One region of the Clostridium aromativorans genome, then DNA from elsewhere that is predicted to be linked to it. Evidence: riboswitches for the same ligand, from Rfam matches in the RefSeq annotation. Region 1 holds a riboswitch; each other region holds the start of a gene.
What was found. A riboswitch is a leader RNA that binds a small molecule or an ion and turns the genes downstream of it on or off. The one in region 1 is predicted to bind S-adenosylmethionine.
Positions count from the first base shown of each region.

Region 2: another riboswitch for S-adenosylmethionine. It lies ahead of LN736_RS14055 (M20 family metallopeptidase); the one in region 1 lies ahead of proC (pyrroline-5-carboxylate reductase).
Region 3: another riboswitch for S-adenosylmethionine. It lies ahead of LN736_RS16465 (O-acetylhomoserine aminocarboxypropyltransferase/cysteine synthase family protein); the one in region 1 lies ahead of proC (pyrroline-5-carboxylate reductase).
Region 4: another riboswitch for S-adenosylmethionine. It lies ahead of LN736_RS10030 (DUF2325 domain-containing protein); the one in region 1 lies ahead of proC (pyrroline-5-carboxylate reductase).

Region 1 covers NZ_JAJJPB010000004.1:62,882-66,055, forward strand. Annotated here, with positions in the region: gene LN736_RS05375 (carbamoyl phosphate synthase small subunit) at 1-824, opposite strand, end outside; SAM riboswitch class I at 1,175-1,281, shown strand; gene proC (pyrroline-5-carboxylate reductase) at 1,392-2,234, shown strand; gene LN736_RS05385 (L-2-amino-thiazoline-4-carboxylic acid hydrolase) at 2,305-2,763, shown strand.
Region 2 covers NZ_JAJJPB010000021.1:32,831-36,004, reverse strand. Annotated here, with positions in the region: gene LN736_RS14065 (methionine ABC transporter permease) at 1-317, opposite strand, end outside; gene LN736_RS14060 (methionine ABC transporter ATP-binding protein) at 357-1,433, opposite strand; SAM riboswitch class I at 1,558-1,659, opposite strand; SAM riboswitch class I at 1,805-1,918, shown strand; gene LN736_RS14055 (M20 family metallopeptidase) at 1,988-3,174, shown strand, end outside.
Region 3 covers NZ_JAJJPB010000032.1:6,618-9,791, forward strand. Annotated here, with positions in the region: gene LN736_RS16460 (isocitrate dehydrogenase (NAD(+))) at 1-170, shown strand, start outside; gene LN736_RS16465 (O-acetylhomoserine aminocarboxypropyltransferase/cysteine synthase family protein) at 295-1,578, opposite strand; SAM riboswitch class I at 1,699-1,808, opposite strand; SAM riboswitch class I at 1,939-2,024, shown strand; gene LN736_RS16470 (homocysteine S-methyltransferase family protein) at 2,435-3,174, shown strand, end outside.
Region 4 covers NZ_JAJJPB010000011.1:67,550-70,723, reverse strand. Annotated here, with positions in the region: gene LN736_RS10035 (MerR family transcriptional regulator) at 1-1,124, opposite strand, end outside; SAM riboswitch class I at 1,356-1,482, shown strand; gene LN736_RS10030 (DUF2325 domain-containing protein) at 1,579-1,869, shown strand; gene LN736_RS10025 (succinylglutamate desuccinylase/aspartoacylase family protein) at 1,899-2,441, opposite strand; gene LN736_RS10020 (ABC transporter ATP-binding protein) at 2,474-3,174, opposite strand, start outside.

The DNA of each region.
Region 1 (3,174 bases):
TCTTTTACAGGGTGATTGCACCCCCTGTGGCCGAATTTAAGTTTTGCCGTAGTTCCTCCAAGAGCCAGTGCCAAAAGCTGATGCCCAAGGCATATGCCTACAATTGGCTTCTTACCTATGAGCTTTTTTATATTCTCTATTTCAAAATTCAAATCTGCAGGATCTCCAGGTCCATTCGATAGAAATATCAAATCCGGATCAATTTCAAGAACATCTTCCGCCCTGGCAGCTGCCGGAAATACCGTAACAGTACACTTCCGATCCAAAAATGCCTTTATCATGCTCTTTTTGATGCCAAAATCCAAAACCGCTATATTCTTTGCACCATTTCCCACCGTGTATTCATTTTCTGCAGTCACTTGAGATACCGCATTTTTATTGGAAAAGGATTCAATCGTACTTTTTACAGTGGAAAAATCCAGGTTCTCCACGGTTATGATTCCCTTCATAGTGCCCTTTGTTCTAAGTGATTTTGTAAGTGCCCTGGTGTCAATTCCTGAAAGACCTGTCACTTTATTTATCTTAAGATAGTCGTCAAGTTCCATTTCCGATTTAAAATTACTGGAGTAATGACATATCTCCCTTACAATAAGTCCCTTTACTTTTGGCGAAGTTGATTCCAGATCACTCAAATCAACTCCATAATTTCCTATAAGAGGGTAGGTCATCGTCACTATCTGTCCATAATAAGAAGGATCCGTCAATATCTCTCCATATCCTGTCATTCCAGTATTAAATACCACCTCGCCTATGCTGTCCTTGAGATATCCAAAGGCTTCACCCTGAAAGACACTTCCATTTTCCAGTATAAGTTTTGCTTTCATAAATTACCTCCTGTATTTTTACAAGCAAAAATACACTCAACCAACTTTAAAAAATAAAAAGGCAATGAAAAAATTATCTATAAAATAATTTTTCTATTGCCAGAATTTCTAAAAATGTTCACTTTTTTAAACACATAAAAAAAGCTATCCAAAATAATACATTCCTTTCTGGCCTCACAGGACCAATTTAAAGTGCATTTTTTACTTAAAATTCTATTTTAATTAATTTTAATTAAAATATCAGCTTATGTCAAGTATCAAAAAATGTATTTTGCATACAACTTTGGAAAGTTGACAAAAAATTTATTTGCCGGTATAATTTAAAACAATATAACTACAATTAAATACTTGCTTTATCAAGAGAGGTGGAGGGACTGGCCCTTTGAAGCCCGGCAACCAGTATTTGTGAATAATACATTGGTGCTAAATCCTGCAGTATAGAACTGAAAGATGAGGATATTTTGTTTGATTAGCTCAAGATTTCCTTGAGTTTTTGTTTTATCTGAAGATTATCAAATTTAAGGTGCAAATATTAATATTAAATAATAAAATTTTAGGAGGACAGATATGGGAACATTGAATAAAAAAATCGGTTTTATCGGAGCTGGACAGATGGGAGAAGCCATAATTAGAGGACTGCTTAAATCCAAACTTTTTTCTCCTGAGGATATCTATGCTATGGACATTTTGGACAGCAGACTGGAATATCTCAAAGAAAATTTTGGCGTAACCAATTCCAGCAGTGACAAAAGTACCGGTTATGATTACCTGGTTGACAATTGTGACATTGTAATATTGAGTATAAAACCCCAGGTACTAAAAGAAGTTTTAGGATATATTCAAAAATCCAGGTGGAATGGAGAAAAACAATTGGTTATATCAATTGTGGGAGGTATGAATACCTCCGTTATTGAAAAATATCTAACTGAGGTTCCCCTGGTTAGGATAATACCAAATACTCCAATGTTAGTCAATGCCGGAGCAGCAGGAATTGCACCGGGGAAAAATGCTGAACAAAGGCATACCGAACTGGTAATTAAAATTTTTAAGGAACTGGGTATAACTTTCCTGGTACAGGAAAATCTAATAGATTCCGTAATGGCTATAAGCGGGTGCGGCCCTGCATATATTTACATGCTGATTGAAGCCATGGCCGACGGAGGAGTTGAGCTGGGACTTCCAAGAGATATAGCCCAGACACTTGCGGCACAAACAGCTTTAGGAGCAGCTAAAATGGTCCTTGAAACCCACGAACATCCTGGTGCACTGAAAGACAGAGTCTGTTCTCCGGGCGGATCCACTATAGCAGGTGTCAGAACTTTAGAACAGGGAGGTTTCAGGGGAACTGTGATCAATGCTGTAGAAATCGGCAAAACCAGTATGGAAAAGGTAGCTAAGAAATCTGAATAAAGCGGTTCTCGGATTTAGATTCGGATAAATTTTACTTTATCAATATAACTGGAGAGAGGAAGGTAAAAACATGGGTAAAATAAAAAGTACTGATGAACCAGTTGGTAGAATGGCAAAACTTATGGCTGAGCTCCATTATTTCATGGCTAAGGAAATGATAGACAGATTAGGCGAGGAGAAGGGAAAAGAAGCTGTCAGATCCGCCATAAGAAAATTTGGTGAAGCAAGAATAGAGAGCATGCTGGAAGAAGTCCATGAAAAGGGTCTTGAAATAAGTCCGGAAACTTATGCCAGGGTAAAGGATATGCCTTCTATTTCCTGGGAAAGTGATCCTGACAATCCCTGTGATATAACCTACTGCCCCATGTATGACATGTGGCATCAGCTGGGCGCAGAAGACATAGGAGCACTGTATTGTGAAATAGACAGTATAATGTACGATAAATTCGGAATAGGCTTTGAAAGACCCCTGTGCAAAACCAAAGGAGATAATTGCTGTAGATTTTTAGTCGGGGATAAAAAACATTAAAATTTTTGAACATTTGAAAACACTTTATCATAAGATCTCATAAAGGCAGCAACATTATAGTTTGGAAACCTGGCCCATATTTTGACAGCCGAGTTTTCAAACCATATTTTACATCTTTAACCTGAATTCACAATATACTGTGTATTGACAAAATTGAATTAAGACAATATAATAAATTTCAATAACCAAAATCAAAACAGTCTTATCATATACTGATACCCTCTACTAATGCTGAAACCTCAACTGCTCTTCAAAATATCTTCTTAAAATTTCGGATATATTTTTCTGAGTATTACTTAAAATTTAGTACATATTAATTTATCCCTCTAAGTCGCAGCATTTTCAACTATTATACATAATAATAATTCATCCTGCGTAAGTATTTAAATATAAGTTAAAGGAGAGATAACT
Region 2 (3,174 bases), on a different contig from region 1:
AGAGGCACCAGGGCTCCTCTTGTACCTATGGTAGTACCTACTAAAAGTCTTGTAAGTGGGATTATAGCTGCAAGAAGGATAATAAATGGTATAGATCTGAAAATATTTATTATTTTGCCAAGTATACTGTTAACAATTCTATTTTCAAGTATACCTCCTTCTTGTGTAACAACCAGGGTAATTCCCATTATTGTTCCAGCTACTGTAGATATAATTCCTGAAACAGCCACCATATAAAAAGTTTCAAATATGGCTTTTAGCATTTCAGGATATAAATTCACCAAATTTGGTGCTATTTTTGCTAAAAATTCATTCATTTTATCACCTTCAAAAATTTAAAAATTCATATTTTAGATTCAATTACTTCCAACTTTTAATTTATCACTATCATTTTTAATACCTACGTATTCCACATGTATGCTATTTTCTTCAAGGTATGCTATTGAATTATCTATACTCTCATCCGTTCCATTTAACTTCACTATCAAATTTCCTATAGGTACATTTTGAATAATTTCTACATTCCCAAATAGTATACTGGCATCTATTTTAAATTTTCGAGAAATTTTCGAGATAAATGCCTGACCTGTTTTTTGCCCTGTAAAGGATATTTTAACAATACTTTCTCCTTCAGTTACCTGTTTAAGTTCACCCATCGAACTTCCCTTTTCAAGAAAATCATATATTTTCTCATAATGAAATAGTGAAGATATAAATTTTTTGGTTATAGGAGCTTTTGGATTTGTAAATATATCTATTATATTCCCCTGTTCAACTATTTCACCAGAATCTATTACTGCCACTCTCTGACATATTTCCTTTACTACCTCCATTTGATGAGTTATTACTACTATAGTCAATTTCAAATTTTCATTAATACCTTTTAAAAGTTTTAAAATTGACTGAGTTGTCTGTGGATCCAGAGCCGATGTGGCCTCGTCACATAAAAGCACTTCAGGATCATTGGCCAGTGCCCTGGCAATTCCAACTCTCTGTTTTTGCCCGCCGCTCAGCTGTGAAGGATACACTTTTATTTTGTCATTTAGTTCCACCAGTCTTAAAAGATCCAGTACTTTTTTCTCTATCTCATTTTTGCTAAAGCCCTTTCTCTTTAAAGGATAGGCCACATTCTCAAATACCGTTCTATTTTTCATGAGATTAAAATTTTGAAATATCATTCCAATTTTTTCTCTGCTCTTTCTCAATTCTCTTGGAGATAAACGAGTTAGATTCTTTCCATTTACGATTACTTCTCCGGAAGTCGGCTTTTCCAATAAATTTATACAGCGAATTAAAGTGCTTTTTCCCGCTCCACTGTACCCTATGATTCCAAAGATCTCACCAGCTTTAATGTGAAGATTGACATTTTTTAAGGCTTCCACTGTATTAGTTTTACCTGTATAAGTCTTGTTGATATTTTTTAGCCATATCATACTTTTCCCTCCTCTAAAATCATCTATTGCAATTTTACAGTAATTTTATTCATAAAAAATCCCCTTCCTAAAAGAAGGGGATACACGGCATTAAAAAAAACCCGCGGAAGGGTTTTTATACCTTTCCTCATCTTTCAGAACAACGTTCTGCTGGATTTAGCACCATCACACAAATGTGGTTGCTGAAACTTCAAAGGGCCAGTCCCTCAGTTTCTCTTGATAAGGATATATTCAATTTTTTCAAATTACTTTATAAGCTAAATTATACAACTTATTTTTATTATGTCAATATGTAATTTCTAATAATCATTTTTGTTGACAAAATTACTTAAAAGCTCTATTATATTTAGTAGTCAGTTTAATATGCAAAATTCTTATCCAGAGAGGTGGAGGGAATGGCCCTTTGAAACCTCGGCAGCAGATCTTTTTAAAAGATACTGTGCCAATTCCAGCAAGTTTATTTTTATAGGCTTGAAAGATAAGAAGAGAATTTAAATATCTCTTCTTTGTTTCAAAGAAGATTTTTTTTATGCAAAAAAGAGGAGGTTTTTATTATGAACATAAAATATATCAAGGATTTTCAACAGGACATAATAAATGGAATCGAAAATAGCAAAAATGCTTATATAAATATAAGCCACCAAATACACAGTCATCCTGAGATAGGAAATGAGGAATTTTTTTCTTCCAAATTACTTATAGATACCTTGAAAAAGGAAGGATTTTCTATAGAAAAAGCAGCAGCAGGCCATCCTACTTCTTTTATAGCCAGGAAAAAATCAAATAAAAATTCCAGTACAGTTATCGGATTTTTGGCAGAATATGATGCTCTTCCCAATTTAGGACATGCCTGCGGCCACAACATCATAGGCACGGCAAGTACAGCTGCAGCTATTTCCCTGTCAAAGCTTATAGATGAAACTGGCGGGGAAATTGTTGTATTTGGTACTCCTGCTGAAGAAGGAGGAGAAAATGGCAGTGCAAAAGCGAGCTTTGTAAAACATAATTTATTTAAGGATGTAGACGCCTGTATGATGATTCATCCTGGAAATGAGAACTATAGAACGGTTAAATCTCTGGCCAATGACCCAATTCAATTTGAATTTATAGGAAAAGCCGCTCATGCAGCAGCTTGTCCTGAAAAAGGAATAAACGCCCTTGATGGAGTAATCCAATTATTTAATGGAATAAATGCCCTAAGACAACATGTAACCAGTGATGTGAGAATACACGGTATAATAACCGATGGCGGATATGCCCCAAACATAGTTCCGGATTATGCCAGAGCAAAATTTTTCATACGTGCCTCTGAAAGAAATACCTGCGATCAGGTTACAGAAAAAGTTAAAAATATTGCCAGAGGAGCATCTTTGAGCACAGGAACTAAGGTTAACATAAGTTTTTTCCAGAATAAGATAGATAATTTTCTCATAAACGACAAATTTGATGATGTGTTTGCAGAAAATCTAGAATCACTGGGAGTTCATATAAAAAATAAAATTCCAGAAGGGCTTGGTTCTACAGACGCAGGTAACGTGAGCCATGTGGTTCCAACTATACATCCCCATATAAAAATAGGAGATGACAAATTAGTAGGCCATACTCCAGAATTCCGTGAAGCCGCTATATCAAAACAAGGAGATAATGCTCTTATAATTGGAGCCAAAGCTCTAGCACTGACAGGCCTCACTCTGCTTACTGATAAAAACAAACTCAATGCAATTAAGGAAGAATTCAGCAG
Region 3 (3,174 bases), on a different contig from region 1:
TAATATTGTCTTCAGTTATGATGTTGAAATATTTACATGAAAGTGAAGCTGCGGATAGAATTGAAAGGGCAGTGGAAAATGTGTTAAAAGAGGGAAAGTATATAACCCCTGATCTAGGAGGAAATTCAACTACTGATGAATTCACCAATGCTGTAATTTCAGAATTGTAATAGTATTTTTGATATTAAAGTGTAAAATAAGCTGCTGCACAAATTTAATTGTGCAGCAGCTCTTTATAATTAAATTATATAAAAAATTAGGGAATTTAAAGTAATTAGGGAACTTTGTTTATTATCAAGCTTTAGCTAGAGCTTGGTCTAAATCATATATAATATCATCAATGTTTTCCACACCAATTGAAAGCCTTATGAGATCAGGAGTTACTCCGGCAGCTTTCTGTTGTTCTTCGTTCAACTCTGCATGAGTAGTACTTGATGGGTGGATTACAAGGGACTTTGCATCTGCTACATTTGCAAGTAAAGAGAATAATTTTACGCTGTTTATAAATTTCTTTCCAGCTTCAAATCCGCCTTTTATTCCAAAAGTAAATATGGAACCTGCTCCCTTTGGAAGATATTTTTTAGCTAGTTCTCTATATGGGCTTCCTTCAAGTTCAGGATAGTTTATCCATGCAACCTTCGGGTGTTTACTTAAAAATTCAACTACTTTTCTTGTATTTTCAACATGTCTTTCAACTCTCAGTGAAAGTGATTCAAGTCCAAGCAAGAAATAAAATGCACTTTGAGGACTCAGTGTTGCACCTGTATTTCTTAAAAGTTGTACTCTGGCTTTTGTAGCAAATGCCACAGGACCTTGATCAGCATATACAAGTCCATTGTAGCTCTCATCAGGTGTAGTGAAATCAGGAAATTTACCACTTGCTCTCCAGTCAAATTTTCCACCGTCAACTATGACTCCACCTATGGTAGTTCCATGTCCACCTATGAATTTAGTTGCAGAGTGAACAACTACATCTGCCCCGTATTCTATTGGTCTTACCAGGTATGGAGTACCAAAAGTATTATCTATGATAAGTGGTATTTTATTTTCATGGGCTATATTTGCCACTGCTTCTATATCCAGTACATTTATTCTCGGGTTTCCTATGGTTTCAGCATAGACTGCTTTTGTATTGTCCTTGATTGCTTTTCTGATATTTTCAGGATCATCAGGATCTACAAATGTTACGTCGATTCCAAGTTTCTTTAAAGTTACTGAGAACAATTCATAAGTTCCACCGTAGAGGGTGCTGGCTGAAACTATGTTGTCCCCTGCATTTGCCACGTTTAATATAGAATATAATATTGCTGCCAAACCTGATGCTGTAGCAAGACCTGCACTTCCACCTTCAAGAGCTGCTATCCTCTGTTCAAATACATCTTCTGTGGGGTTCATTATTCTTGCATAAACGTTTCCTGGTTTTTTAAGCTGGAAAAAGTCTGCAGCTTCATCTGCATCTTTGAATACAAAAGATGTTGTCTGATAAATTGGAACTGCCCTTGCTCCCGTTGTTGGATCAGGCACTTGACCTGCATGTACCTGTAATGTTTCAAAACCTAATTTTCTCTCTTCACTCATTTTTACTTCCTCCTCATATTTCTTTATAATATATTAAATATTCTGGACGAAACTTCTATATATTTTGGCAAAATAAAAAATCTTCTTGTAGATGAGATACAAGAAGATTTTTCCTCATGCTCCTCATCTTTCAGGTTATACACCTGCTGGAATTAGCACCGTTGAATGAAAGTTATCATTCAGGTTGCCGGGCATCATAGGGCCAGTCCCTCAGCCGCTCTGGATAAGAAGTTCCGTATTTAATTGAGAAAATCATAACAGATCATGGGGGGGTTTGTCAAGGGGAAAATGAAAAAAAATGAAAAAATTTTATGTATTAAGTAATTGACAATTTCGATTTTAAGTATTAATATTAAAATATTCTTATCACGAGAGATTGAGGGACAGGCCCTATGAAATCCGACAACCGGCAATTGTGTATCGGTGTCAATTCCTGCAGAATAGAATCAAACAAGTTTTGCTGTTTATGTAAAAAAAGTTTTTAAGCATTGAACTTGTTATTTGCAGCATAGTTGATTTTAAAAGAATCTAAAGTTAACATGAATCTGCTGTGAAATTAATTCTGAAAGATAAGAAGGATTGGCTTTTTATGAAGTTATAAGCTGCTTTTCTTTCTTGTAGGAAGGCAGTTTTTTTATATGATTAATTGAAAATTCAGAGTCCCAACTATATTCAAATACCAAATCTGGCTGATTTTTATATATTGTGAATTGGATAAGTGTGGTGACCTTCGAATAGATCAATGTCTAAATGATAAAAAATGTATTATAATTATGACTATAATGTTAAAGAGAAATTAGTCGTCTATTATAGATATATGAGAAGTATAAGTTGTATTTGAAAAGGGGTGGAGTAAATGGTATTCAGAAATCCATTGGACAAATTTGATAAAAAATTTATTTTCTTTGACGGAGCTATGGGAACCATGCTTCAAAGATCAGGTCTTCAACCTGGAGAACTTCCAGAGATCCTAAATGTGACCAATGCTGAAATAATAAAAAAAATACATAGAGGATATCTGGAGGCAGGAGCGGATATAATAATATCCAATACTTTCGGAGCTAATGAACTTAAGTACAATTCTTCAAATTATAATATAGAAGATGTTATTACGGCCGGAGTGAAAATTGCAAAGGAAGAGGCGGCCTGCATGGGAAAATTAGTTGCTCTGGATCTGGGTCCAATAGGCCAAATAATGGAGCCAGCAGGTAATTTGAGCTTTGAAACGGCATATAAATTATTTAAAAATCAGGTTATTGTAGGTAAAAAAGCTGGAGCAGATTTGGTTTTAATAGAAACTATGTCTGATCTTTATGAAACCAAAGCAGCTATTCTTGCAGCCAAGGAAAATACAACTCTGCCGGTGTTTTGTACAATGACTTTTCAGCAGGACGGCAGAACTCTTATGGGTACGGATCCCAAAACAATGGTGGTTACATTGGAAGCGCTTGGGGTGGATGCACTTGGTGTAAATTGTTCTCTTGGACCATCTGAACTTCAGGGAATTGTAGATGAAATATTGGAGTATTCATCTATACCTGTTATGGTGCAGCCTAATGCGGGATTACCTAGGTATGATGGAAAGAATACAATCTA
Region 4 (3,174 bases), on a different contig from region 1:
CCTATAAATTTTGATGCACCGCTTCCATATCTTTTATCTGTTGCTTTTATAAATTCAGGACTTGATAAATAAAAATCTGCCATATACCCAAAATAATTTTCTCCTTCATCTACTTTCAAAGCTTCATTTATTTGCCTGGTTTCATTTGCTATTTCAAAAACAATTTGTTGAATCTCTCTTGAAAAAGGATCTCTACTTAAATCAGATACAAGCTTTTTATATAATGTATCTATTTTAGGCAAATTATTTTCAGAATAAATTTTCAAAGCTTTTCCTATAAATTTAGACGCACCGCTTCCATATTTCTTATCAACTTCTTCTATCCATTTAGGAAATACCAAATAAATTTGCACCATACTGTGCCAGTAATAATCTCCCATATCAGCTTTAAAAACTTCATAATCCTTTTTAACTGTATTAGTTATTTCTTCAGCAATCCGTTGAATTTCCCACGAAGAAGGATCTTTACTTAAATCAGATACAAGTTTTTTATATAGTTCTTTTAATTTAGGATTCCCGTCATAAAGACAATCTTTCTTAAACTCATCAATCTGTTCTGCTTTAGTTAAAGCATCACTATTTAAATTTTTCTTTAAAGCTTCAGTGAATTTTTTTATACTTCCATACTGCTTTATAGCGTCTTTAGCAATTTCACTTTCCTTAGTTTTAACTTTTTCAATAAATTCATCAAATTTATCTATGCTTCCCCACTGCCTAATTACTTTAGTCTTATTTTCTGTTTTAAATTCTTCTAACACATTATAATATTCGGTCATATCAAATTCCTTAAAACTCATCGTGCTTTCTCCCTTCAACGTTTTATTTATAAGTCCAATTAATTCGTTTAATCTATTGCGTTTCAAAACAAGCAGTTTTTTCTGATTTTTTAGTGCCTCCATTTTATCAAAGCTTGGTTCTGTCATGATTTTTTTTACTTCCTTTAAAGGTAATTCAAGCTCCTTAAAAAATAAGATCTGCTGTAAAGCTTCAAGAGCCCTGTCATCATAAAGCCTGTAACCTGCCTCTGTAATTTTACTTGGTTTTAACAATCCTATCTCATCATAGTAATGCAGTGCGCGCACACTTATTCCCGTCAAATCTGAAACCTGTTTTACTGTTCTCATTTCCACACCTCAAAATCTGATTTTAGAACTATCACTATTGTCTAATACTCTGCCGGCTGTAATCTTTGTTGATATAAATAATCTCTACATATATATTGCACTATGACGCGGAGTCAGAGTCAATACTTTTTGAAAAAATTCAATTTTAAAAGGTTCTGACTTATTTTCAATATTTATTTGCATTATCAATCATATTGTAGTATAATAAAGCTCATATAACTTAATAAGGTTCTCTTATCAAGAGCGGTGGAGGGACTGGCCCTTTGAAACCCGACAACCGGCATCAATTTTTAGATGTATCGGTGTCAATTCCTGCAAAGTGAATTAAACTGTTTTAAGTCACTTTGAAAGATAAGAAAAATACTAATTCTATAACCTGCTATCAAAAGCTATTTTTCTTATAAAAGGAAAATAGCTTTTTTATATTACAAAATAAAAATTGGAGGTATGTCTGATGGGGATTTTAGTGGTAGGCGGAGACAGAATTGAAAAAATAAAAAACAAATTGAGGGAAAACGGATTTAATAAAATAGTACATGTTACGGGGAGAAAAAAAGGAGACAGAAAAATAAAAATTCCATCAAATACGGATATAGTTGTGGTTCTTATAGACTACATAGGGCATAATATGGCTGAAATAGTAAAACAACAATCAAAACGAAATAATATCACAGTAATGTTCTGCAAACATTCCTGGTCCAGCATAAACAAGAACATAAATACTTACATGAAAAAGACATCATAGCAATAACTATTCCGAAATATTTGTTTCTTTCACCATTTATCTATCTGGCCACAATCTACATTCTCTCCGTAAGCCACCATGGGGCCACCCCTGATAATAGACAAACTGACAACCTGATAGAGCAGAATTCCATCTGCTTCAGCAACACATATTTCCAGTACATTTCCAAAATAATCCTTAATCCAGCCTAATATTTCTCCTTTTTTCAAGGTATCTCCTGCCCTTTTTGTCGGATACCAGCATCCCGTGTGTGATGCATTTTTGTAAATTACATTTTCTACATCTACAGGTTTATAGATTTTCCCAGAGATCTTTCCCTCCAGAATTTTAAGATAACGCAGCACATTTCTAACATCTTCTTTTCCCAATTCCACTTCTTCTTTTGACCAGACACCTGTACATCCTCTCTCAATCAAAATACTCGGAATACCACAGGAGCCTGCATAATTATAGGAACCCCCGCTGCCATGTGGAGAACGTACCAAACAGGGAACATCCACCACTTCTGCCATGGCCTTTGATTTTTCAACAACTTCCGCTGCAGCTGCTCCCACATAATATACATAAGGCATTAACTCTTCATAATATGTACGCAGCCTATACATTATTTATCAAATAAGTGACAAGCCACTAAATGACTTTTTCCTATTACTTTTAATTCAGGCTTTTCTTTCAAACATACATCACTGCATCTTTCACACCTGGAGCTGAAACTGCATCCTGGAGGTAGACAATAAGGACTTGGCGGCTCATCTTTAATTATTTCTATTCTGCTGTTATCAGCTTTTTTAACAGACAGCACGGATGACAGCAGGGCTTTTGTATAAGGATGGCATGCACTTGAAATGAGTTTACAGCTGTCAATAATTTCAACAATTTTTCCAAGATACATAACCACAACCCTATGACTTATATTTTTTACCACTGCCAGATCATGACAGATAAAAATATAGGACAATTTTTCTTTCCTCTGCAGATCCTCGAGGAGAGAAAGAACCTGCTTTTGTACGGAAACATCCAGGGCTGAAGTGACTTCATCACATACTATAATTTCAGGTTTTAAGGATACCGCCCTTGCTATTGCCACTCTCTGCCGCTGTCCTCCGCTCAGCTGATGGGGATATCTATCTGCAAAATTTTCACTCATGCCAACTGCTTCAAGAAGCTCTGCCGCTTTTTTACGGGCACTGTGCTTATCTATGAGTTTAAAATTCAAAAGAGGCTCAGCTATAGTTTCCCGGACCTTCATCCGGGGATTGAAGGTTTCAGAGATATCTTGAAATATCATCTGAATTTTCCTCCTGT